Regions from separate parts of the Rhizobium sp. ERR 1071 genome, predicted to be linked through region 1. Evidence: riboswitches for the same ligand, from Rfam matches in the RefSeq annotation. Region 1 holds a riboswitch; each other region holds the start of a gene.
The links. Region 1 has a riboswitch for cobalamin ahead of FBZ99_RS31405 (CbtB domain-containing protein). Riboswitches for the same ligand answer to the same signal wherever they lie in the genome.
Positions count from the first base shown of each region.

Region 2: linked by a shared signal. The riboswitch ahead of FBZ99_RS23820 (acyl-CoA thioesterase) and the one ahead of FBZ99_RS31405 (CbtB domain-containing protein) in region 1 are both predicted to bind cobalamin.
Region 3: linked by a shared signal. The riboswitch ahead of FBZ99_RS09710 (DUF1636 family protein) and the one ahead of FBZ99_RS31405 (CbtB domain-containing protein) in region 1 are both predicted to bind cobalamin.
Region 4: linked by a shared signal. The riboswitch ahead of cobU (bifunctional adenosylcobinamide kinase/adenosylcobinamide-phosphate guanylyltransferase) and the one ahead of FBZ99_RS31405 (CbtB domain-containing protein) in region 1 are both predicted to bind cobalamin.

Region 1 covers NZ_VITM01000018.1:79,586-85,529, reverse strand. The annotation lists partial or broken gene nrdE (class 1b ribonucleoside-diphosphate reductase subunit alpha) at 1-1,410, shown strand, start outside; gene nrdF (class 1b ribonucleoside-diphosphate reductase subunit beta) at 1,431-2,405, shown strand; gene FBZ99_RS31410 (CbtA family protein) at 2,582-3,352, opposite strand; gene FBZ99_RS31405 (CbtB domain-containing protein) at 3,366-3,578, opposite strand; cobalamin riboswitch at 3,607-3,731, opposite strand; gene FBZ99_RS31400 (hypothetical protein) at 3,917-4,480, shown strand; partial or broken gene FBZ99_RS33695 (arsenical resistance protein ArsH) at 4,647-4,766, opposite strand; gene arsC (arsenate reductase (glutaredoxin)) at 4,741-5,163, opposite strand; gene FBZ99_RS31385 (MIP/aquaporin family protein) at 5,160-5,858, opposite strand; gene FBZ99_RS31380 (ArsR/SmtB family transcription factor) at 5,900-5,944, opposite strand, start outside.
Region 2 covers NZ_VITM01000007.1:256,939-262,882, reverse strand. The annotation lists gene FBZ99_RS23830 (DUF1852 domain-containing protein) at 1-636, opposite strand, end outside; gene FBZ99_RS23825 (LysR family transcriptional regulator) at 637-1,554, opposite strand; gene FBZ99_RS23820 (acyl-CoA thioesterase) at 1,547-2,386, opposite strand; cobalamin riboswitch at 2,486-2,696, opposite strand; gene FBZ99_RS23815 (hypothetical protein) at 3,190-3,489, opposite strand; gene FBZ99_RS23810 (hypothetical protein) at 3,960-4,274, opposite strand; gene FBZ99_RS23805 (ATP dependent DNA ligase) at 4,334-5,116, opposite strand; gene FBZ99_RS23800 (RNA polymerase sigma factor) at 5,310-5,816, shown strand; gene FBZ99_RS23795 (FecR family protein) at 5,914-5,944, shown strand, end outside.
Region 3 covers NZ_VITM01000002.1:902,666-908,609, forward strand. The annotation lists gene FBZ99_RS09695 (SfnB family sulfur acquisition oxidoreductase) at 1-315, opposite strand, end outside; gene FBZ99_RS09700 (hypothetical protein) at 691-1,008, opposite strand; gene FBZ99_RS09705 (FAD/NAD(P)-binding protein) at 1,029-2,444, shown strand; cobalamin riboswitch at 2,637-2,853, shown strand; gene FBZ99_RS09710 (DUF1636 family protein) at 2,962-3,375, shown strand; gene FBZ99_RS09715 (ABC transporter ATP-binding protein) at 3,386-4,165, shown strand; gene FBZ99_RS09720 (ABC transporter substrate-binding protein) at 4,186-5,145, shown strand; gene FBZ99_RS09725 (FecCD family ABC transporter permease) at 5,209-5,944, shown strand, end outside.
Region 4 covers NZ_VITM01000002.1:942,681-948,624, forward strand. The annotation lists gene FBZ99_RS09875 (chloride channel protein) at 1-1,699, opposite strand, end outside; cobalamin riboswitch at 1,879-2,276, shown strand; gene cobU (bifunctional adenosylcobinamide kinase/adenosylcobinamide-phosphate guanylyltransferase) at 2,418-2,942, shown strand; gene cobW (cobalamin biosynthesis protein CobW) at 2,948-3,997, shown strand; gene cobN (cobaltochelatase subunit CobN) at 4,007-5,944, shown strand, end outside.

The DNA.
Region 1 (5,944 bases):
AACCAGCTTGGCGCGCGGCAGGGGGCGGGCGCCGTCTACCTGAACGCTCACCATCCCGACATCATGCGCTTCCTCGATACCAAACGCGAAAATGCCGACGAGAAGATCCGCATCAAGACACTGTCGCTCGGCGTGGTCATTCCGGACATTACTTTCGAGCTCGCGAAGAACAACGAGGATATGTACCTCTTCTCGCCCTATGATGTGGAGCGTGTCTACGGCGTGCCGTTCACCGAGATTTCGGTGACGGAGAAGTATCGCGAGATGGTGGCCGACAGCCGCATCCGCAAGAAGAAGATCAAGGCGCGCGAATTCTTCCAGATCATTGCCGAAATCCAGTTCGAGAGCGGTTATCCCTACATCATGTTCGAAGACACGGTGAACCGCGCCAATCCGGTTGCCGGCCGCATCACCATGAGCAATCTCTGCTCGGAAATCCTGCAGGTCAGCGAAGCCAGCGAATACAACGACGATCTGTCCTACAAGCATATGGGCAAGGACATCTCCTGCAATCTTGGTTCGCTCAACATCGCAGCCGCGATGGACAGCCCGGATTTCGGCAAAACGATCGAAATGTCGATCCGCGCGCTGACGGCTGTCTCCGACATGAGCCATATCTCCTCCGTGCCGTCGATCGAGAAGGGCAATGACGAAAGCCATGCGATCGGCCTCGGACAGATGAACCTGCACGGTTATCTCGCCCGCGAGCGCATTTTCTACGGTTCGGAAGAAGGCGTCGATTTCACCAATATCTATTTCTATACGGTGACCTACCACGCCATTCGCGCCTCGAATCTGCTTGCGGTCGAGCGTGGCCAGAGCTTCAAGGGCTTCGAGAATTCGAAATACGCTTCCGGCGAATATTTCGATAAGTATACGGAGCAGGAATGGAAGCCCGCGACCGGGCGTGTCGCGGAAATCTTCGAGAAGGCCGGGATTGCCATTCCCACCCAGGAAGATTGGCTCGCCTTGAAGAAAGCCGTCATGGAAGGCGGGCTCTATAACCAGAACCTCCAGGCTGTGCCGCCGACGGGCTCGATCTCCTATATCAACCACTCGACCTCCTCGATCCATCCGATCGTTTCCAAGATCGAGATTCGCAAGGAAGGCAAGATCGGCCGCGTCTATTACCCGGCCGCCTTCATGACGAACGACAATCTCGACTATTACCAGGACGCCTACGAGATTGGGCCGGAAAAGATCATCGACACCTATGCGGCGGCCACCCAGCATGTCGACCAAGGCCTGTCGCTGACGCTGTTCTTCCGCGATACCGCGACAACGCGCGATATCAACAAGGCGCAGATCTACGCCTGGAAGAAGGGTATCAAGACTATCTATTACATCCGCCTTCGTCAGATGGCGCTCGAAGGCACGCAGGTTCAGGGCTGCGTTTCCTGCACGCTCTGAACGTTTGAGGGACGATGAAAATGAATATGCAATTCAAGCCGGCAAGCCGCGTTCGCGCCATCAATTGGAACCGCATCGAGGACGACAAGGACCTCGAGGTCTGGAATCGCCTGACCGGGAATTTCTGGCTGCCGGAAAAGGTGCCGCTGTCGAACGACAGCCAGTCCTGGGCAACCCTGAAGCCAGAGGAGCAGCAGCTCACCATCCGCGTCTTCACCGGGCTAACTCTGCTCGACACCATCCAGAACGGTGTCGGTTCGGTCAAGCTGATGGCAGATGCCGCAACGCCGCATGAAGAGGCTGTTCTCTCGAACATCTCCTTCATGGAAGCGGTCCACGCGCGCTCCTATTCGTCGATCTTCTCGACGCTCTGCCTGACGCCCGATGTCGACGATGCCTATCGCTGGTCGGAGGAGAACGAATTCCTACAGAAGAAGTCTACGCTGATCATTGAGCAATATGCCTCTGGCGATCCCTTGAAGAAGAAAGTCGCGAGCGTCTTCCTCGAAAGCTTCCTGTTCTATTCGGGTTTCTATCTGCCGATGTTCTGGTCGAGCCGCGCCAAGCTCACCAATACGGCCGACATGATCCGCCTTATCATCCGCGATGAAGCGGTGCATGGCTATTACATCGGCTACAAATTTCAGCGCGGGCTTGAGCGGCTTTCGGACGGGCAACGCCAAGAGATCAAGGACTTTGCCTTCGATCTTCTGCTCGCACTCTATGACAACGAGGCCAAATACACCGAAGCGCTCTATGACGGCGTCGGCCTGACCGAGGACGTCAAGAAGTTCCTGCATTACAACGCCAACAAGGCGCTGATGAATCTCGGTTACGAGGCGCTCTTTCCGGCCGAAGCCTGCAGGGTCAATCCAGCCATCCTCTCCGCGTTGTCGCCGAATGCGGACGAAAACCACGACTTCTTCTCGGGCTCAGGCTCGTCCTATGTGATCGGCAAGGCGGTTGCCACAGAGGACGAGGATTGGAATTTCTGAGCAGCGCTTTAAGTCGGCCATCCAGTCGAAGGTTGCATCCATCAAGCAAATTGAGGCGGGATATTTCGATTTACCGATGAATCGGCGGATCCTGGACAAGGGACTATGGTCCTCTTGGCCCGTTTTCGCGATATGACGTGACAGGCCGCTCACGGGTGAGCGGCCTGTCACACGTTTCAATGAATGGCCAAACGATCCGACGCGCGTGATGTCGGAACAATGCGCTCGACGACTGCGCCGAACACAAGGCCTAATGTGCCCCACATCAGTATCTGGGCAACCATCGACGCGACGCGGAACTTCCAGAGCAGATCGGCCGGGAAGCCTTGCGGAACTTCATTGATCGCTGGCAGAAGCTGTCCAGCGAGAAAGACAACCGCAAAGTAAACGGCGGTTACGATAAACGTCGCATTCCAGGCTCCCCAACGAGCTATCAAGCCGCTGCGAAGCTTTGCCGCGAAGATCATACTGATGACGGAGATCAAGATCATGCCGAAGTAAAGTTCGGTTCGAGGAGCGATCGTTTCAGGATTACCGATCGATGGCGGATTTGCCGGATACTTGATATTCGGCACGAGATAGACCGATATGAAACCCGTCAGGGCAACCAGGGCGGCAGAAACCCGTGGGGAGGCCGTGCCACCAAAGCGTCCGTAGGAAAACGCGAAGGTCAGTGCGAACAATCCGCCGAAAGCCGTGCAGTAGACCATGACGCCCGTCAACAGGCCCCAACTGGCCTGCATCGGTCGGCTGACAAGTTCCGGCTCTTCTGGTGGCATGGCCATGCCCTTGGCCATCTCTTCTTTCGCCTTTGCCTCATCCATCTGCGATTCAAAAGCGATCGCACGGTCTACCTGCGGTTCTCCGTACAGCTTCAAAAAGCCAAAACTGATCAGTCCGGCGATGATGCCCACAAGCATCCCGCGAACGAGTAAATCTCTTACCATTTAAATGTCCCTTTTAGTGGCAGGGAAAACCGAGCAGATGGCGACCGTCATGCACCCATTCATGGACATACATGCCATGGATGATTGACGTTGCGCCTTCTTCGGCGCCGACAAAGTAAATCGCGAGCAGGCAGAGAAGGCCAGCAAAAATTGCCCAAGGGACAATGTCCCGCAATGGTATGGGAAGAGCGGGTGAAACGGTTGGTGCGAAAGCAGCGCTTGTCATGGTGAACTCCTGGGGATTGCGCGTCCTGGGTTGATGCCTGTTCAGGTTGAGGGTCTGGCTCGCGATACAGCCCCAATAGGGCCGCATCCCTTACAGTGGCGCGACCGCGCCGGATTTTCACCGGCTTCCTCGACCTTGAAGATGCAAAACCACCATGAGACCAAGGCTGGCGGAGTGTCAATATCGGCAGCTTAAGAAGGGCGCTTGTGGTGTTGGGCAGAGACGCTGAGCGCCATTGATTGTCTAATTTTGCGCGGGTCCGCATTGCGGCGCCGGATTGGATTTTTGCCGAAAGCTGCGATATAAAACGTCATCGCCGTTTCATCGGGTAATTTGAGATGATCAACCGCCGCCAGTTTCCGCTACATGCCTCCGCGCCGGCCTTTGCGGCTGCCTGGGTACTGATCATCGCCGGTGCGAGCGTCGCCCTCAGTACCGTTTTTGCCTGCATCACGCCTTTTGTGGCATTGGCTACTGTCTCAGTAATCATGCTGCCGCGCCGGATGGCCTTGTTTGCTGTGCTGCTAGCCTGGCTAGCCAACCAGATGGTTGGGTATTTTATTCTTGGCTATCCGCGTAATTGGGACAGCTATGCATGGGGCATCGCCATCGGCTTCGCGGCCCTCGTGGCGTTCCTGGCAGCCACGCTTGTCACGCGCGCCAAGCTCAATGCGTTTCTGGCTTGGGTTGCGGCTTTCGCTGCCGCACTGGTCGCTTACGAAGGCATCCTTTTTGCCGCCACGGCATTTCTTCCTTCTGGAGACGGTGCCTTTTCCTTATCCATCATCGCAAAGGTCGTGCTGATCAATCTAGTGGCTGCCGCCGGCTTGGTGTGCTTGAACGGCATTGCGGCGATTGCCCGCATTCTCGTCGTCAGGCCGGCGTTACATTTGGCGCGCTAGCAAGCTGCGAACATTTATCGTTTGATTTCTCCCGGCGGAGCTTGGGCCGGGCCAACCGGAAATGCGGCTCCTGCCACTTGATCGAGCGCAATATTCCACCGATCCTCAATGACCGATGGCGTTCCTCTTAGCGCAGGATTTTGAACTGCTCTTGTTCTGCCCCCTAGAGGATGAGGATCCGCGGCTTGTGCGTCGAGAATGGCGGCCGAAGTGCCTCGAGGTCTAACTGGCGCAGATGCTCCGGCGATGCAGCAGGCAGATCAGACAATACGCTTTCCCTTCTCATCGAGAATCTTTTCGCCATCCTCCTTGGCAAAGGCGCCCTTGTGCGTGTCGGGCAGGATGTCCAGAACGATTTCCGACGACCGCGCCAGACGGGTGCCGAGCGGTGTGACGACGAAGGGGCGGTTGATCAGGATCGGGTCCTTCAACATCGCGTCGAGAAGCTGGTCGTCGGTCAGGTCCGGATTGTCGAGCCCGAGTTCCGCATAGGGCGTGCCCTTCTCGCGAATGGCCTCGCGGACGGTCAGGGCGGCCTCAGTGATCATCTTCACCAGTTGCTCGCGCGACGGCGGATTTTTCAGATATTCGATGACCTGAGGCTCGATCCCGGCATTGCGGATCATCGCCAATGTGTTGCGTGACGTGCCGCAGTCCGGATTGTGGTAGATGGTAACGTTCATAGCTTTGCTTCCGATGAGATTGGCGATGAAGTGGACGGCTGCAGGAGCCAGGTGAACAGCATGAGTGCAAGAACCGCTCCGGCAACCTCCGCCACACAGAAGCCAGGCAGATCGATCGGCCGAATGCCTGAGAATGTGTTTGTCAGCGATCGTGCCAGCGCAACGGCCGGATTGGCAAACGAGGTCGATGCGGTGAACCAATAGGCGGCGGTGATGTAGAGCCCGACCAGCCACGGCACGGCCGCTTTCTGCTCGAACTTGATGCCGCTGAGGATCACCGCCACCAGCCCGAATGTCGCAACGCCTTCGGAGAACCATTGGGCGCCACCGGTGCGAACCTTGGTGGACAGTTCGATGATCGGCAGGCCGAACATCAGGTGTGCGGCGACCGCACCGCTGACGCCACCGATGATTTGCGCAATCACGTATCGGCCGAAGTCGCGTTTCGGCAAGGCGCGGGAGATTGCGAAGATCAACGAGACCGCCGGATTGAAGTGGGCGCCCGAGATCGGTCCGAGAATAGTGATCATGACGACCAGGATTGCTCCGGTCGCGAGGGTGTTGCCGAGCAAGGCGAGCCCCATGTCCTGCGTCAGCGAGGTTGCCATGATGCCCGACCCGACCACAGTCGCGACCAGCATCGCGGTCCCGAGGCCTTCGGCAACCAGCCGCCGTGGCAGATCGAACTTACTCATCACCTCACCTTCCGTCGTACCGGAATGATCGCGGTCCATGATCATTGCAGTTTATCGTCTCGATTGGGGACGCAGCAGGCGGCCAC
Region 2 (5,944 bases), on a different contig from region 1:
GAACAGGTTTCCATGCAGCTCCCCGAAATTCTCCGGTGTACTGAATTCGGCGCGCTCCTTGTTGTATGAGGGCAGCACGATGCTGAAATCATAGTCGCGGATGTAGGATGACAGGTTGTTTCCGACGATGCCGTCGATGCGAGCATTCGTGGCTCGGTCGATGATCGTCGTCTTCAGGATCTCAATCAGCGGCAAGGCGTCGGACTTGCCTCGAGCATCGGTCGCAAGCTCGACCGAGATGATGTCGAGGGCGACGGAATATCGATCACCTGTAGCATTGTCCCAATGAACCAAGGCGTTGAAGCGATTGTCGATCATCGTCAGGGTGTTGCGAAGATTCTCCTGGCGGCGTGCCCCCCTGGCGAGGTTCGCGAAATTAGTCGTAATGCGCGTGTTAGCTGCCGGAAGGTAGTTCTCATCGAAGGGAATACTCTTGAGGACGAAGCGAAATCCCGCGTCCGCCGCATTATCATCCGTCACATCCGAAGTGAAAGCAGGGTCGCTTTGTTTCTCCTTTATCGCTCTCATCGCTTCTCTCACCCTTTTACCTGTCAGTACTGGAGGATTCTGCTGCTGGTATGTGCACCCCTTATGTCTGAGCCTTTGACGAAGAAAAATTGATTTGATTTCACGCAATCATGAGCGGCTCTCATGCTTGGGACGAGAGACATCTCTCGACCCGCGCGACGCAGTGAGAAAGCCCGCAATGAAATCGACGGCCTCTTCCCTACGTCTCAGGCCGAGATGAATGCTCTTGTGGATCCCTGTGGGGCCGATCCGCACAGGGCAGACGCCGAGCGTTGCCGCCTGCTGGTGCACCAGCCAGTCCGGGATGGCGCTGACCCCACGGCCAGCAGCCACGAGCTGGAGCATCATCTCGGTTGTCTCGACATTGCGGTGGTGTCGGGGGCTGCAATTGGCGGGCACCAGGAATTGCGTGAACACGTCCAACCTCTGCGGCGGAACAGGGTAGGTCAGGAGAGTTTCATGGGTGAGATCCATCGGGTCGGCATAGTCCCTGCTCGCAAGCGGGTGAGAGCTTGGAGCGGCAAGCACGAGCTCATAGTCGAACACCGGCACGTACAGGATACCCGGTGCCTCGATCGGGTCCGGGGTGATCAGGATGTCGATCTCGTGGACCATTAGCGCCGACACACCGCCGGCGGCGAATGAGGTCGTCAGCTCCAGGTCTACCTGCGGCCAGTCCATGAGGTAGGGTTTTGTCACACCCATCAGCCATTGATGGCATGGATGACATTCCATGCCGATCCTCAAAGAACCCCGCTGACCCTGACGATAGTCCGTCAGGACATGTTCGGCCCTCTCGATCTGCGGCAGCACACGCTGCGCCACCGAAACAACGTAGCGGCCAGCCTGTGTGAGACGGAGATTGCGACCGTCCTTCTCCCACATCGCCACGCCATAGCGGTCTTCGAGCTTTCGGATCGTATGGCTGAGCGCGGACTGGGTCACGTTCAGCCGTTCCGCGGCCGCGGTCAGACTTCCCAGGCGATCCACTTCGCGCAGGATCGATAAATGCTGTCGGTCAAGCATGAGCGTGCCCGTCCTCGCTTGCGGAGAGTTCTACCGCAGTGGTTTCCTCGAGGATCGCAATCGGCCGGCTGTCTTCGCCGACCGCCACCATGTTGAAGTACCCAGTGGCGGTAATGGATCTTTCGCCCGCGAGCAGATTCTCCGACCAGAGCTTTGTCTCAACAAGCATCGAGCTGTGACCCACACGTTCGATACGTGCCTCCGCCTCGACGATCTCCCCGATCTCAATGGGTCTCGCAAAGTCGATACGCTCGGATGACGCCAGCACCACCAGCTTGCCGGAGTAGCGCGATGCCTCCACGAAGGCGGCTTTCGTCATGAACGAGATAGCCTCACCCCCGAACATCCGCCCGACGCTGTTTGCCTGATCCGGAAAAACGATATCCACCATCTTGACGCTCGCCATCGGAAGCGGCGGCTCCACAGGCAGGAGTTCCGGGAGGCAAAAATCCCGGGCGCCCTGGCCTTCGGGAGTTGCCACCATATTAAAGATGCCGCGAGTGCAAGCATGGCGGTGATGCCCTACTACTGTCTCCGCGAACATCTCGACCTCGACCGTCACAGATCGACGTCCGGCTCTGACCGGCGCCGCCGAGAACTCAACGATGTGGCCGGCATGTGCCGGCTGCTTGAAATCGATGCGCTCACACGAGGCCGTCACGAAGGGGACGCGTCCGAAGCGGGTGGCCGCTATGAATGCGACGCGGTCCATGAGAGCAAGGCCAGCTCCGCCAAACAGCGTTCCGTGATGGTTCGTATCTCCGGGAAAAACGATGTCGATGAGACGGGTCGCCAGAGCTGGCTGGCCGGTTGTTTTGATCGTCTGTGTCATCCGCACTTCCATCAGGTTGTGACGGGGCGGACGCATGACGCAGGGCGAACGGCAGGGCATGCCGATCGCGTAAAGCGGCACACCGGGACACCCCGCCCGTGGACGTTATCTATCGCGGCAGGTCTCCTGGCTTGCGGGTCATCGCTGACGTTCGTCTTCCCGAGGAGTCTTCCTCAGTGACATGTTGAACGACAACTCTCCGCCTACAGTTGCGGGGGCAGCTCCGGTATGTGCGCTTGTGTCGCCGCCACCGAATTCCCTCTTAGCTCCGGATTTCGACATCCGCAGAACCACGACGGGCACACCATGCCTTGGCGAGAGCGCAGCCGTCAACCATATAACGACATCTTTATATGACTTGCTACATGGTTTTTTTGGGTAGAATGCGAAGCTAATGTCTGACTTCATTGGCAACGCCAGTTGCATCTTGTCATCGCCTTGCGAGAGCCGGAGACCTTTGCTCTCTGGTGCGCGAAGGACTAGCCGTCTCTATAGTATCCCTAGCGTCGGCCTATAGCCGACGCTGACGAGGCGATACGATCAGGGGAAGGCAGCTTTCAGGCGGTCCCGCTATCCGAAATGACGGCGCAAAGCAGTCGTCCCGCACTCGGCTGCAATGCCACTTTTAGAGATCACGACCCACAGTCGACAAAATCGATCCGTAATGATGTGAGGGGAATCGAACTGTCGGCCCGGAAATTCAAACAACCCATAAGTTCGCGAGAACATTACGCTTTAGATCAGGCTAGGTGATGGAACTCGTCTTTCCGCGTTTTGAATAGCACTACGGAATCTGCCGGCGGTCACCGCAGCTTGATGTCTTCAAATCCGAGATCGAAGCGCGCAAGATACTTCGTGAGACGATCTGCGTCATTGCTGCTTTTCTTTTCCAATCGCGAGATCGCAAACGAGGTTTTGCCGGCAGAACTCGCCGTCGTATGCTCGCGGCAACTCTGAAGAACGGTTGCAAGCTGCACTGCATCAAAACGTTCGAGCCGGGCGGCATCTTCTGTGCCTAACACATCTTCAATGATCACATCGGTCCCTTGACCATCGGTCGCCCGGCGGCAAAACGCATTGAGGCGCTTGATTTCGTCGCCCACCAGCTCGGTCGTAATATGCCCGTGGCGGCGATTGGACGGATCGATGTGGGCCGCTCAACCCAACCCCCTGCCTAGAATAACAGGCAGCTGTCCCTAGCGTATCTATTCTTCAACACTCGTGGAAAGTGCGGTTTCAGGCTGGTATGCAACAGCCACCAAACCGCCCAGACGTTCCACAACTCTGCTTATCTGTTCTTTATCAGGCTAAGTATTAGTATCCTATGCCGAAGCGAAATACGCCAATTTTTTCAATTCTCTACCAATTGCGATAGCGATACAAATAGGCCCAAATTCTTCCAGATTGGGATTGAACGAGACCATGATATTGCTCGCCGGAAATCGGCGAGTGTGAGAGCGCACCGCGGTCAACTTGCCGGCCAATCCCGATCTCTAGGGGCCGTTTCAGGCCAGTTGCGGGGGAACGGATTGGCTCAATTGGCGGGGCACCACGCCTAAGGCTTCGGATAGGTTCACAGCAAACTGTCCGCATTGATCGCGCCAACCAATGAATTTGCCCTTTCATGGGTATCGGGTCTTTGTCCCAAACCCATGTAATTAGCTTCGATGTCAACCAGATATGCAATGACGGTGGAAGTGGCAACTCCTCTACGCAACTGTTCTGCCGCGTTTAGCAGGTAAGTATCGTATTCATCGGCGAACGACCTACACTCTTCATCTTCCCACCGTTGTCCTGGTTTCAATAAACCTATTGGATCCCACAGAGACCAACCAATATCGCGTAGCCGGGAGAGTTTTATTGTTGGCGGCGATTGAAACGGAGCCATTTCTTATCTTCTTGACCATTTGTCACACGGGTTAGGGCTGTGCCAATTCATTCTGGGTCTCATTGCGGTAGACGATAGACCTCGGCATTGTCCTGCCGTTCCCGGAGTCCCTTGTACGAAGCGTGACGCAGTTTGCCGTCATCGGTCCAGGCACGATACTCGATTTCGGCGATCAGCGTCGGTTGGACCCAGACGACACCACGCTGTTTCAGCGCGATCGGCGCCCGGGATGTCTTGAGCTTTTCCAGATCCTTGCGGAGCCTGGTGGCATAGCGTTCATTGAAGCCCGTCCCCACATTGCCGACGTAAACGAGATCGTCACCTCTATAGGCAGCAAGAAACAAGTTGCGGATCCCACCGTGCGCAACGGCAGATGGTTCATAACCGACGATGAAAAAACTGTCGCTCCGGACGCATTTCACCTTGATCCAATCACCCGTACGGCCCGAGCGATACGGCTGGTCACGGTTCTTGGCGATGATACCCTCCAGCCCGTGCGCACATGCGGCGGCCAGCAATTCGTCGCCATCGGCTTCAACCTTCTCGGATAGTTTGATGACGCCAGCATGATCGACGAGAAGCCCATCGAGGATCTGCCGACGTTCAGCGAAATCCAGCTTTGTCAGGTCATGTCCATCGAAATAAAGGAGTCGAACCCGCGGCCGGGATCCTAATGAACTTCTGCGTATCCTCAAGTGGCTTAAGGCCAACTGAATTGGGTGGAGTCCTCGTTTGAAGTTAAATGCGCCTCCAAGCTGAAACGGGGTTCGCCTGGACAACAGCTTGTAAACGCCCAGCCGTGGAAACGAATGTTGCTCAATAGCCACAATCGTTCGAAACATGACAAATGTGATCAAGAATACGACGCAAGGCGCGTGATGCGACCCTAAATGAAATCCGTCACTTATCACCTCGGCGGGCTGGTATCTCTGGAGCACTTTAGAAGCCGTCTAAGATTCCGAGATTGCAGTTCATTTTTCGATCACCTACAGCCAACAGGAGGATCTGTCGCGGTTTGAAATCTGGATGAAGTCAATGAGTGCCAAGACGTTTGATATCGCTGGTTTATACGTCTCCGAACAAAGGCGCCTGCAACAACTCATCCGACGCCTCGTCGGCAACTGGGCCACGACGGACGATCTTGTCCAGCAAGCATTCACCAAATTAGTCGCGGCCGCGGACACTGGCAATCTCGACAACTGCCCGGCCTATCTCATGACGACGGCACGCAATCTCGCGCTCAATCATCTCCGAGATCTCAAGCGACATGGCGAAGTTGGCATCCCGGATGCAGAGCTTCACGCCATACCGGATGGACGCCCCTCCCCAGAAATGACAGCGATCTATCGTTGTGAATTGCGACGTGTTCTGCAGGCAGTCGCGTCGCTGCCGATAAAGCGCCGCGAGGCCTTCGTCCTCAACAAGTTCGAAGGCATGGGCTATGACGAAATCGCTGCACGCCAAGGTATTTCTCGCAACACCGTGATTTCTCACATCGTTCTCGCTCTTGCAGAGCTCGACCGGAAAATTGGTCGCTATTAATCCGGTTCCTCATTCATCGGATAGCTTGCTTGCGGTGTCATGGGTAATAGAGGCTTTGACCCACAAGGGTCTAGGGAACGCCGGGCTGCGAAGCGATATGAACGAAGAAGTGACTGACCCGATCGTCA
Region 3 (5,944 bases), on a different contig from region 1:
CAGCACATGAAAATGGGTTTGCAATATCTGTGCTATGGAAGGATCTGCCTCGGCGAGGATCGCAACGACCTCGGCAAGAACGCAGTTCGAAATGTCGATACCGCCATGTTCCGAAGGAACGGAAATCCCCAGCAGGCCTGACTGCGACAGGGCTTCGACCTCGTCATAGGGCAGGATGCGATTGATATCGCGATCGCTTGCATGCTGAGCAAAACCGGCGGCGAGCGAACGTGCGATCTCGAGCGCTTCCTCTTCGCTCTGGACGCGATGGGCGGGCGGCCTGACACGTTCGTGCAACTGCGAAACAGTCCCCATTCACCACTCCTCGGCCAGCGCCAAGTCGGTTTCTCAGGCGCAGCAAATCCCTGCGATCTTAATTTCGATAGCTGGAGTGTACAACGGATTTTCCTGGCGCATTCATGTTGCGCCCTCGGGCACGATAGGCGCCGACCACGAAAATTGTAAGCGAGCGGCCCGATATAATGCGTTGAGGATGGCGGGTTGCGAACCCTCTTCTCTGGGACCAACGAATAGCGAAAGCTGCTTCATAAGCTGGTCCTAGGGCTTGGAATTGCTTTCCCTTTTTGCCGGTCGACGCAGGTGCCGGATACGAAGGGAGTGTCCGGTCGCCCGCCGTTTTCTGTACCGCAGCTTCGTCGACCCTATTCCGCCCGGACAAGAAAGCACTTGCTAGCGGAGCGTTTTCGCGCTTTCATATACGACTAAATAAGTAGACAATGGCAATAATTCTGCTGCCTGATGGCTTTTGACGAAGTAATCATATGGCGGCTGATTGCAGGCATCTGGTGTTGGATCAGAGTTGGACCTGCCTGTCGCATCTTTCATTTTGGAAGGGTCCTGATTGAAGAAGCGCGACGCGTATTGAGAACGGAAGCGGCTTTCGTGCGTTCTGTCGGCCGCAGTCCCAAGGTTGCCGAGGCCCGGATATCGGCTCTGTGTTTCCGGACCTGTGAAGTCAGCAAGCCCAAGAAAGGCATGATCGACCACCTCTCGCCCCAGGAGTTGATATGACGGTTCAGGGATTCTTTTCCGCCAGGACGAACGCGACAGCGCGGCCTTATGCGATGCCTCGCATTGCCGTGATCGGGCGCGGTTTTTCCGGCATGATGATGGCGATCGCCCTGATGAAGACGGTTCGCTTTCCCTTCCATCTGCAGCTTTTCGATCCTAATTCCACCGTCAGCGGCGGACAGGCGCTCGCCTCCGGACATAGCAGTGAAATTCTCAACAGCCGTGTTCGCGATCTTTCCGTTTCCGCGGGAGATCCCGACGACTTCAATCAATGGCTTTGCGGTAATGCGCCTTTCCGCAGCGCCGTCCCCGCCGCCATACCCGGTTTTTTGCAGATCTTCGTACCGAAGAGCATTTTCAGCGACTACGTCTATCAGCGCTTTTCGGAAGCCTTCTCGTCACGGCGGGATGTGGCGGTGCAGGTCAGCAGCGAGACGGTCTTCGGGCTTCGGCGTGTTCGGGGCGGCCGTTTCGTAGTGGAAAGCGATGGCGCCGCCAATGCGCCTTTCGACATGGTGGTGCTGGCGACAGGCTATGGCATTAGCGATCACGAATTCCAGGCCAGCGATCTCGTGACCGTGCCGACGACGGTGCGGGCGCGCCGTCTCGTGTCGCGACCGCATACGATCCTGCTCGGAAGCGGCCTGCGCGTCGTCGATCGGCTGCTGCAGATGCGTGAGAACGGCTATACGGGGCAGATCACCATTGTTTCGCGGCGAGGCTTTCTGCCGCAGAGCCACACACGCAACAATGCCGATCCGGTTTTCCCTGCCGACGAGATGCCCGGCAAGCTCAGCGAGATCGTCCGCTTCGTCCGCAAGGCTTGCGTCGAGGCGGAGGCGAACGGCCAGAGCTGGCAATCCGTCATGAACGGCTTGCGCAAGCATGCGCGCTCGCTTTGGCGATCTCTGCCAGCCGGGCAGAAGCAGCAGTTCAACCGCCATTTGCGGGCGCTTTATGACAGCCATCGCAATCGGCTTCCCGAGGCGCTGCATGTACGCCTCAATCAGGAGCTTGCCGAGGGCAATACGCTGCTGCGGCGCGGTCATTTTATCCGCCGCACGCCGACCGGGCTGGTTTTGAAGCCGGCTGGCCGGCAGGAGACCGAGCAGCTCTATGCCGACGACGTAATCGATTGTCGGTGCCAGGCGCCGGATTTGAATGCACCCTTGCTGCGTAGCCTCATCGATGCCGGTCTCGCGGTGCCGGACGAGCTTGGCCTCGGTCTCGCCGTGGACGCGACAGGCTCGCTTGAGGTCAACGGGCGTACGACAGACGGGCTTTTTGCGATTGGTCCCCTGGGACTTGGAAGTCTCCCCGACATCGATCTGGTGCCTGAGATCGTGACGCAGGCCTATGCGGCGGCAGAGAGCGTCGCGGAGCGTTTTCATCCTCAGTGCAAGGCGGTCTGACAGCCCTGCGGTTTCTTTCATTCTGGATCGCGATTGAGTGCTGCCGCATATGCATATCGCAGTTGCGGCCTCGAGCGGAGATAATGGCTTGTCATTTGTTATGTAATAACGTAACGATTGCCTACTCAGGCCGAAGCTCCAGGACAAATGAAAGCGCATATGACATCCCCGTTGCCCGCATCCGCTTTCTATGACATGAATACCGCCGATGGTGCTGCTTTCGGATCGATCCGGATGGCGGCTGAAAAGGGAACACGGTGCGGATTACCCATCAGGGGCCAAGACCGTGGCTGCCCCCGCAACTGTAAGCGGAGAGCGCGTTCGCAATATGCCACTGGCGTCAAGCCGGGAAGGCGCGAACGAGTTGTGACCCGCGAGCCAGGAGACCTGCCATCGACGATATCAACCGCAACGGACGGGGTGTTCCGATGGAAAATCAGTGGTTGGGCGAGGGCGCCGCTGCGTCCGCTGGCCCCATCTTGACTGTGCCTCCGGCGAAATCTCCGGGAGGCATCTCATGGATAATACAAAAGAGGCGACGCACCGGATCACCGTGTGCACCAACTGCCGTCATGTCGGCAAACCGTGCCGGCCGGGCCTCGAACTCCTGAAACATCTGCAGATGGCGATCTCCCAGGCTGACGCCGCACTCGCAGATGATTTCAGCCTGGAGGGCAGCGTCTGTATGGCGGGCTGCGAACGGCCGTGCACGGTCGCTTTCCAGGCCACGCCAAAGTCGACGTACCTCTTCGGTGACATCGAGGATGCGAGCGATATCGGTGCGCTCGTCTCCTTCGCGAAGCTTTATCGGGATCGCCCCGATGGGCTGACCCGCGAAAGCGAACGCCCGAGAGCGCTGGCAGGCAAGACCCTCGCGCGCATTCCCGCCGCCATCGTATCAGCCGAACGCCAGCTGGTCGTATTGCAATAGGAGCCGGGTCATGTCCGAACGAAGCGCACGACTGGAAGCAGACGGCATCAGCTGGGGTCCCCAGAAGGGAATGCCGATCATCAGTGGCATCACGCTATCAGTCGAGGCCGGCGCCCGGCTTGCGATCATCGGTCCGAATGGAGCCGGCAAGTCGACCTTGCTGCGCTGCCTCTATCGCGGCCTCAAGCCGCAGCGAGGTTCGGTGCGTCTCGACGGCATCGATCTTTGGTCCATAGGTCCGCGGGAGGCGGCGCAGCGCATCGCCGTCGTGCCGCAGGAGACGCCAGGTGATTTTCCCTTCAGCGTGCGGGACGTGGTGTTGATGGGCCGCATCCCGCACCGCAAGGGCATGGCACGCTGGAGCGATCGCGACCATGAGGTCACGACCAAGGCGCTTGCCCGTCTGGAACTGGAGTCTTTGGCACAGCGGCAATTCGCGTCGCTGTCGGGTGGTGAGAAGCAACGGACGCTGATCGCCCGCGCCTTGGCACAGGAGCCGGAACTCATCATCCTCGACGAGCCGACCAATCACCTCGACATCCGCCATCAGCTCGAGATTCTTGAGCTACTCAAGAGACTCGGCCCGACGATCATCACGACGCTGCACGATATCAATCTCGCTGCTGATTTTGCGACGCAGATCGCCGTCATGGATTGCGGGCGGCTTATGGGCCACGGCGAACCTGCCGAAGTCCTGACTGTGGAGCATGTCTCGAACGCTTTCAGGGTTGGTACGCGGCTGCATCACACCGACGGCGGCCCGCAGCGCTTTTCCTTTTCCCTTCGATAATACGATCATTGGAGTTATTCATGTTTTCTCGCATGTCCCTGTCTGCCGCGGCCTTGCTTATCGGAAGCCTGTTTGCGGGCACGACGCTCGCCGAGCCTGTCACCGTGCGCAGCTGCAATCGCGATGTGACCTTCGACAAAGCGCCGGAGCGGGCCGTTTCCAACGACGTCAACCTGACCGAGATGATGTTGGCGCTGAAGCTACAGGACCGCATGGTCGGCTATACCGGCATTTCCGGCTGGAAGACGCTGGATGAGAAGCTGCGTGACGGCGTGAGGGAACTGCCGGAGCTGTCGCCGAAATATCCGAGCAAAGAGGTGCTGCTCGGCGCCAATGCGGATTTCTTCTTTGCCGGCTGGAACTACGGCATGAAGGTCGGCGGCGAGGTAACTCCGGAAACGCTCGCCCCCTTCGGCATCAAGGTCTATGAGCTGACCGAATCTTGCATCTTCGTCATGCAGAAGAACAAGCCGACCATGGACGACATGTTCGTGGATCTCCTCAATCTCGGCAGGATCTTCCGCGTCGAGGACAGGGCGGAAGCGCTGGTCGCCGGCTATCGCAAGCAGCTTGGCGAGGTCCAGGCGAGGATCGGTCATGTCGCCAAGCCGACCAGCGTTTTCGTCTATGACTCCGGTGAGGAAAAGCCGTTCACATCGGGGCGCTACGGCATTCCGACTGCCTTGATCGAGGCTGCCGGCGGCGTCAATGTGATGGACGACGTCGAGAAGAGCTGGACTGAAGTGTCCTGGGAGCCGGTCATCGAGAAGAACCCTGAAGTGATCGTCATCGTCGATTACGGCCAGGTCACTGCCGCCCAGAAGATCGCCTTTCTCAAGGGCAATCCGGCCTTCAGGAATATCGATGCCGTGAAGAATGACCGCTTCGTCGTGCTGCCCTATGTGGAGGCGACGCCGGGGCCGCGCAACATCGAGGCCATCGCCACGCTGGCCAGGGCCTTTCACCCGAGCGCCATGTAATCGTCTGCAATGCCGATCCGCACCAGTCGATCATGGGGCGGATCCCTTCCTCAAGTTTCAAGCATGCGCCTCAATCTCTCCATCCTCATCCCCTTGCTCGCCATAGGCTTCATTCTGTCGATCACCGCCGGTGTTTCGCTCGGTTCGGCATCCATTCCGTTCTCCACCGTCTGGTCGATTGTCGGCAACAGACTGCATGTTGGTGCCTTTCCGGCCACCTGGTCCAGCGGGCAGGAAAGCATCGTCTGGGACGTCCGTTTTCCGCGCGTCGTTCTGGCGGCGCTCGTCGGGGCGGGGCTTGCCATCACCGGCGCCGTCCTGCAGGCGCTGACGCGAAATCCATTGGCGGACCCGCATCTCCTCGGCGTCTCCTCCGGGGCGGCATTCGGCGCCATTCTGGCGCTATTGCATACCGGGCTGATCCTCGGCCTGTTGACGGTGCCGTTGTTCGCTTTTGCCGGCGCCTTGCTCGCAACCGCGGCCGTCGGGCTGACGACGCGGCTGACGCGCTCGCATTCGGCCGATCGGCTCGTCCTGTCGGGCGTGGCGGTAGCCTTCGTGTTCACGGCGCTTGGCAACCTCCTGATCTTTCTGGGCGATCCGAGAGCCGCCAACACCGTTGTCTTCTGGATGCTGGGCGGGTTAGGACTGGCGCAATGGCAACATCTTATCTATCCCGCCGGCATCCTGCTGTTCTGCCTCGTTTCACTTCTTCCGAAGACGAGGGAGCTCAATGCACTTGCGATGGGCGATGAAACGGCCGTCACGCTTGGCATTGCCGTTGCACGATTTCGCTTGC
Region 4 (5,944 bases), on a different contig from region 1:
CGATCAAATCGTTGACCACAACGAGCGCTTCGCTCTTCGTCTGCTCGAACATGGCGGCTGCCTGCTTGGCGTTCATCTGCGGCTGCAGGAATTCGTTACGCAGCCGGATGAAATCGGAAAGGCCGTGCTCCTCGTCGTCTTTTTCGATCGGGCTCGCATAGACGTCGGGCACGAGAACCATTCCGGAATATTTCTCGTTCTTGTCGATCAGGATGACGCGCTGCGCCGAGCCGATCGGAAAATTCTTGCGGAATTCCTCGATGCTCATGTCGATGCTGCCCGTGTGCACGTCGGGGCGCATCATGCGGGCGACCGTCAGATTGCGGATCCAGCCGACATCGTGGGCGCTGCGGATGCTCTCGCCGCGCAAATGGAAGCGCCATGTGGCGAAGGAGTAGCCGAAGGTCGTGCGCACCACCAGCGATGAGGTGATGACGGCAGCCAGCACCAGGGCAGTGATCGGAAAGTCCCCGGTGATTTCAAGCGCCAGGAAGGTCATGGTCAGCGGGCCGCCGATGATGGCAACGGCCAGCGAGCTCATGCCGACGACGGCATAGACGACCGGCGTCAGCGTGGCATGATCGAAATAGGGTGCACAATAGGCGAAGATCTTGCCGAGCAGTGCGCCCATGAACAGCGAAGCGAAGAAGAGGCCGCCTCTGAAGCCGGAGCCGATCGATATTGCGGAGGCGAGCGATTTCAGCAGGAATAGACCCAGCAAGGCGCCCAGCGTCACGTCCGTAGACAGATTGAGATGCAGCGCGCCATGGCCGGCAGATAGGACCTGCGGCGAAATCAACGCCAGTGTTCCGACGACCAGGCCGCCGAGCGCGGGCCGGAAAGGCGGCGCGATGGAACTCTTGCGTGCCAATTCTTCGACCCAGGCGACGCCCTGCATGATCAGGATGCCGATACCGGCGCAGAAGGCACCAAGCAGGATAGCTGGAAGATAATCCGCCGGAACGATCGCCCCGAAATGATCGATATCGATGGCGAAGTCATCGCCGGCAAGCAGTCTTGCAATCATCGTCGATATCAGTGCCGAGACGACGACAGGGGTTAGCGTCAGGATCGAATAGCTGCCGATGATGAGCTCAAAGGCATAGAAGGCACCGGTGAGCGGCGCATTGAATGCTGAGGCAATAGCACCCGCAGCACCGCAGCCGACGAGCATGCGCAGGTCTGCGCGGCGCATCTGCATCTTATAGCCGAATTTGGAGGCAATGCCGGCCGCGAGCTGCGTGTAACCCGCTTCAAGCCCGACGGACGCGCCGAATCCATTCGAGATCAGGTTCTGCACGGCGACGATGATGCTGTCGGTAAGCGACATCCGGCCGCCATGCAGCGCATTGGCTTCGATCGGGTCGACCATCGGCTTCTTGCGCGTGCGCGACAATATGTAGAGCAATATGCCGAGAATGATGCCGCCTGCGATCGGTGCGATGAACAACACCGATTTGTCGGGAATCGCCATTGCTGCCGAACTCAAGCGTTCGTAGTCGGTTATACCGTAGATGACGCTGTGAAGCTTGCGCGAGATATAGCTCATCGCGGTGACGGCACAGCCGGACGCTATTCCCACCAGCGCGCCGGCAAAAACAAGTCCCAGCTCGCCACGGCGCAGCAATGCCCTGAAGCGACCGAGATCGAATAGGACCGAGAAGACGCCGAGACGTCGCGGTTGGAATTTCTGCAGCATTGGAAGCGGACGATACGTTTTGCTCGAATGTGAGGGGTTACCCTCTATAAACTCCTAACATCAAAGAAATACGGCAAAAAAGCCGCTGGTTTTATGGGAATTTTCAACCGAATTCGCAATCAGGATGGCGCAGGTCGCATCCATGCCGTTGATTGACTTGAACTCAGTGAAAGCCTAATCATTGCGGCATAACGAATGGTTCCTGAGCGGCGATCTGCCGCATGGGATGAAAAGGGAATGTGAAGGGGCGGACCCAATCCGGGCGTTCTCATCACAGCCGACCCCGCGACTGTAGAGCGGTCAGGGTCTTTCGTTCGGTTTGAAGTCTATTTCGTCGATGGTTCGCATGGGGCGAACGGGGCGGGGCAGGCGCAAATCGAAAAAGCCACTGGTGTGGCATCATGATTAACCGGGGCTGGACGCCTCTTATTCTACGAATCGTCCGCCTTTTCATGATGCATTGCCGGGAAGGTGAGAAAGATCCGCTGGCGCACGATCGGGGGCGACCGGTTTCGGTCCGCCCCCTTGCGGCGCCTCATCCGCGAGCCAGGAGACCTGCCATGCGTGCCGGGCGCAGAGCCTGTTTTGGGACGCGAGTTCCGCTGCCAGCACGGAGGTTGTCATGGCGCAAGACGAGTTTTCGGCGTGTGAGCGCCTGTTTCCCGGTTCCAGCGACGTGCTGCCGACCCTCGCTTTTGCTCGAGAGCGGGCATAACGCATGTCGTCTTCGATTTCCCAAGCGGTCTTCGTTCTTGGCGGCGCGCGCTCCGGCAAATCCAGGTTTGCAGAATCGCTGGTGTCGGATACCGGCCTCGAATGTCACTATGTGGCGACAGGGCGGGCGTGGGATGACGAGATGCGCGAGCGCATCGCCAAGCATCGTGCCGATCGCGGCGATCTATGGCAGACGCATGAGGAGCCTATGGATCTCGTCGGGCAGCTTGCCGCTATCGACGCGGAGGGGCGGGCGGTGCTTATCGACTGCCTGACGCTCTGGGTGACCAATCTGATGATGGCCGAGCGGGATATGGCGGCAGAATTTGCCGCTCTCACTGCATTTCTGCCGACTGCGCGATCAAGGCTCGTTCTCGTCTCCAACGAGGTGGGCTTGGGAATCGTACCAGAAAATCGCATGGCGCGCGAATTTCGCGATCATGCCGGCCGCCTGCACCAGATGGTCGCGGCGGCGAGTGCTGAAGTTTATTTTATCGCAGCGGGCCTGCCGCTGAAAATGAAGGGTTGATGCATATGAATCAGGAAAAGATTCCAGCCACCGTCATCACCGGCTTCCTGGGGGCCGGCAAGACGACGATGATCCGCAACCTCCTGCAAAATGCCGGCGGCAAGAAGATCGCGCTGATCATCAACGAGTTCGGCGACCTCGGCGTTGATGGCGACGTGCTGAAGGGCTGCGGTGCGGAGAACTGCACGGAAGATGACATCATCGAGCTGACCAATGGTTGCATCTGCTGCACCGTTGCCGACGATTTCATCCCGACTATGACGAAGCTTTTGGAGCGTGATGCGCGCCCGGACCACATCGTCATCGAGACGTCAGGCCTTGCCCTGCCGCAGCCGCTGGTCGCCGCCTTCAACTGGCCTGATATTCGCACCCATGTCACCGTCGACGGCGTCATCACGGTGGTCGACAGCGCGGCTGTTGCCGCCGGCCGTTTCGCCGACGATCACGACGCCGTAGAGGCTGCTCGCGTCGAGGACGACTCGCTTGATCACGAAAGCCCGATCGAGGAACTTTTCGAGGATCAGCTGACCTGCGCCGATCTGATCGTGCTCAACAAGACCGATCTGATCGACACTGATGGTCTCGGCCGCGTCCGCGCCGAAGTAGCCTCGCGCACCGCCCGCAAGCCGACAATCATCGAGGCCAAGAACGGCGATGTGCCTGCCACTGTCCTGCTCGGCCTCGGGATCGGCACGGAAGACGATATCGTCAACCGCAAATCTCACCACGAGTTGGAGCACGAGGATGGCACGCCGCATGACCACGACGAGTTCGACAGCTTCGTCGTCGAACTCGGCCCGATTGCCGATCCGGCCGCCTTCGTCGATGCGCTGAAGGGCGTGATTGCGGAGCATGATGTGCTGCGCCTCAAGGGCTTCGTCGATGTCCCCGGCAAGCCCATGCGCCTGCAGCTTCAGGCCGTCGGCAGCCGCATCGACACCTATTTCGATCGCGCCTGGACGCCGGGTGAAGCCCGCGCGACCCGGCTTGTCGTGATCGGCCTGCACGAGATGGACGAGACGATCGTTCGCAAGGCGATCGAAGCATTGGTCTAAGGGAAATCCATGCACCTTCTCCTGGCTCAAAAGGGAACCATCAGCGACGGAGAGGAGGCGATCGATCTCGGGCAGTCGCCCGGCGATATCCTCTTTCTGTCGGCTGCCGATACCGAGCTTGCGGCGATTGCCGCGGCCCACGGAGAGGGCGGCTGTTCCCTTCGGCTTGCAAGCCTGATGAGCCTCAAGCATCCGATGTCCGTCGATACCTATATCGAGAGAACGGCGCGGCATGCGAAGCTCATCATCGTGCGGGCGCTGGGAGGAGCAAGCTACTTCCACTATGCGCTGGAGGCGCTGCATGCCAGTGCAGCGCGCCAGGGTGCCTTGATCGCGGTGCTGCCGGGTGATTCGAAACCTGATCCCGGGCTGACACCTTTTTCCAACGTCGCGCTCGATGACCTCAATGCGCTCTGGTCCTATCTGATCGAGGGCGGGGAGGCGAATTCGCGGGCGTTTCTCGCCTATGCCGAGGCGATGCTCTCAGGCGCCGAGAAGCCGATGCCCGCCGTACCCTTGATGAAGGCCGGGATCTGGTGGCCGGGGCGGGGCGTGATCGGCGTCGAGGAGTGGCGGAGAGTCTCCAAAGCGGAGATGGCGATCCCTGCAGGATTCGAACCTCCGACCGTCGCGATTTCCTTCTATCGGGCGTTGGTTCAGAGCGGTGAAACCGGACCTGTCGAAGGCATGATAGAGGCGCTTATCGCTGAGGGCATGCGGCCGTTGCCGGTCTTTGCCTATAGCCTCAAAGACGCCGTGTCGGTCGGTATTCTCGAAAGTGTCTTTACCGAGCTGAAGCCAGGCGTGGTCATCAATGCCACTGGCTTTGCCGTTTCGGCGCCCGGTGCAGATCGTCAGGCGACGGTACTGGAAACGGGCGATGCCGTTGTTCTGCAAGCCATCTTCTCGGCGTCGTCGAAGGAGGCGTGGGAGGCATCTTCGCAGGGGCTTTCGGCGCGCGATCTCGGCATGAACGTGGCGCTCCCCGAGGTCGACGGCCGTGTTCTTGCCCGCGCCGTGTCCTTCAAGGCTGCGGCCCGCTATGACGAGAGAGTCGAGGCCAATATCGTCGCCAGCGAGCCGCTTCAGGATCGCATGCGCTATACGGCGCGGCTTGCAGCCAATTGGGCGCGGCTGCGCAATACGCTGCCCGGCGATCGCCGCGTCGCGCTTGTTATGGCGAACTATCCCAATCGTGATGGACGTCTCGGCAATGGTGTCGGGCTCGATACGCCGGCCGGCACGATCGAAGTGCTGAAGGCGATGCGGGCGGCCGGCTACGGCGTTGCCGATCTGCCTGCCGACGGCGATGCGCTGATGCGGCACTTGGCGGAAGGGCCGACAAATTCGGGGTACGATGGCCGCGTGGTCGGCGAGACGCTTTCCTTCAGCGACTACAAGCATTTCTTCTCGTCGCTTCCCAAACCGATTCAAGATGAGATTACCGCGCGCTGGGGGGAGCCTGAGGCCGATCCCTATGCGTTGGATGACGGCTTTGCCCTGCCGTTCGCCCGCTTCGGGGATGTGCTCGTTGGTATCCAGCCGGCGCGCGGCTACAATATCGATCCGAAGGAGAGCTACCATTCTCCCGATCTCGTGCCGCCGCACGGCTATCTTGCCTTCTATGCCTTCCTGCGCCGCTCTTTCGATGCGCATGCGGTCATTCACATGGGCAAGCACGGCAATCTCGAATGGCTGCCGGGCAAGGCGTTGGCGCTGTCGGAAAATTGTTATCCGGAAGCAATCCTCGGACCACTGCCGAACCTCTATCCCTTCATCGTCAACGATCCCGGCGAGGGCACGCAGGCCAAGCGCCGCACGAGCGCCGTCATCATCGATCACCTGACGCCGCCGCTGACGCGTGCCGAAAGCTATGGCCCGCTGAAGGATCTGGAAGCGCTGGTCGACGAATATTACGAGGCTTCCGGCGGCGATCCCCGCCGCATC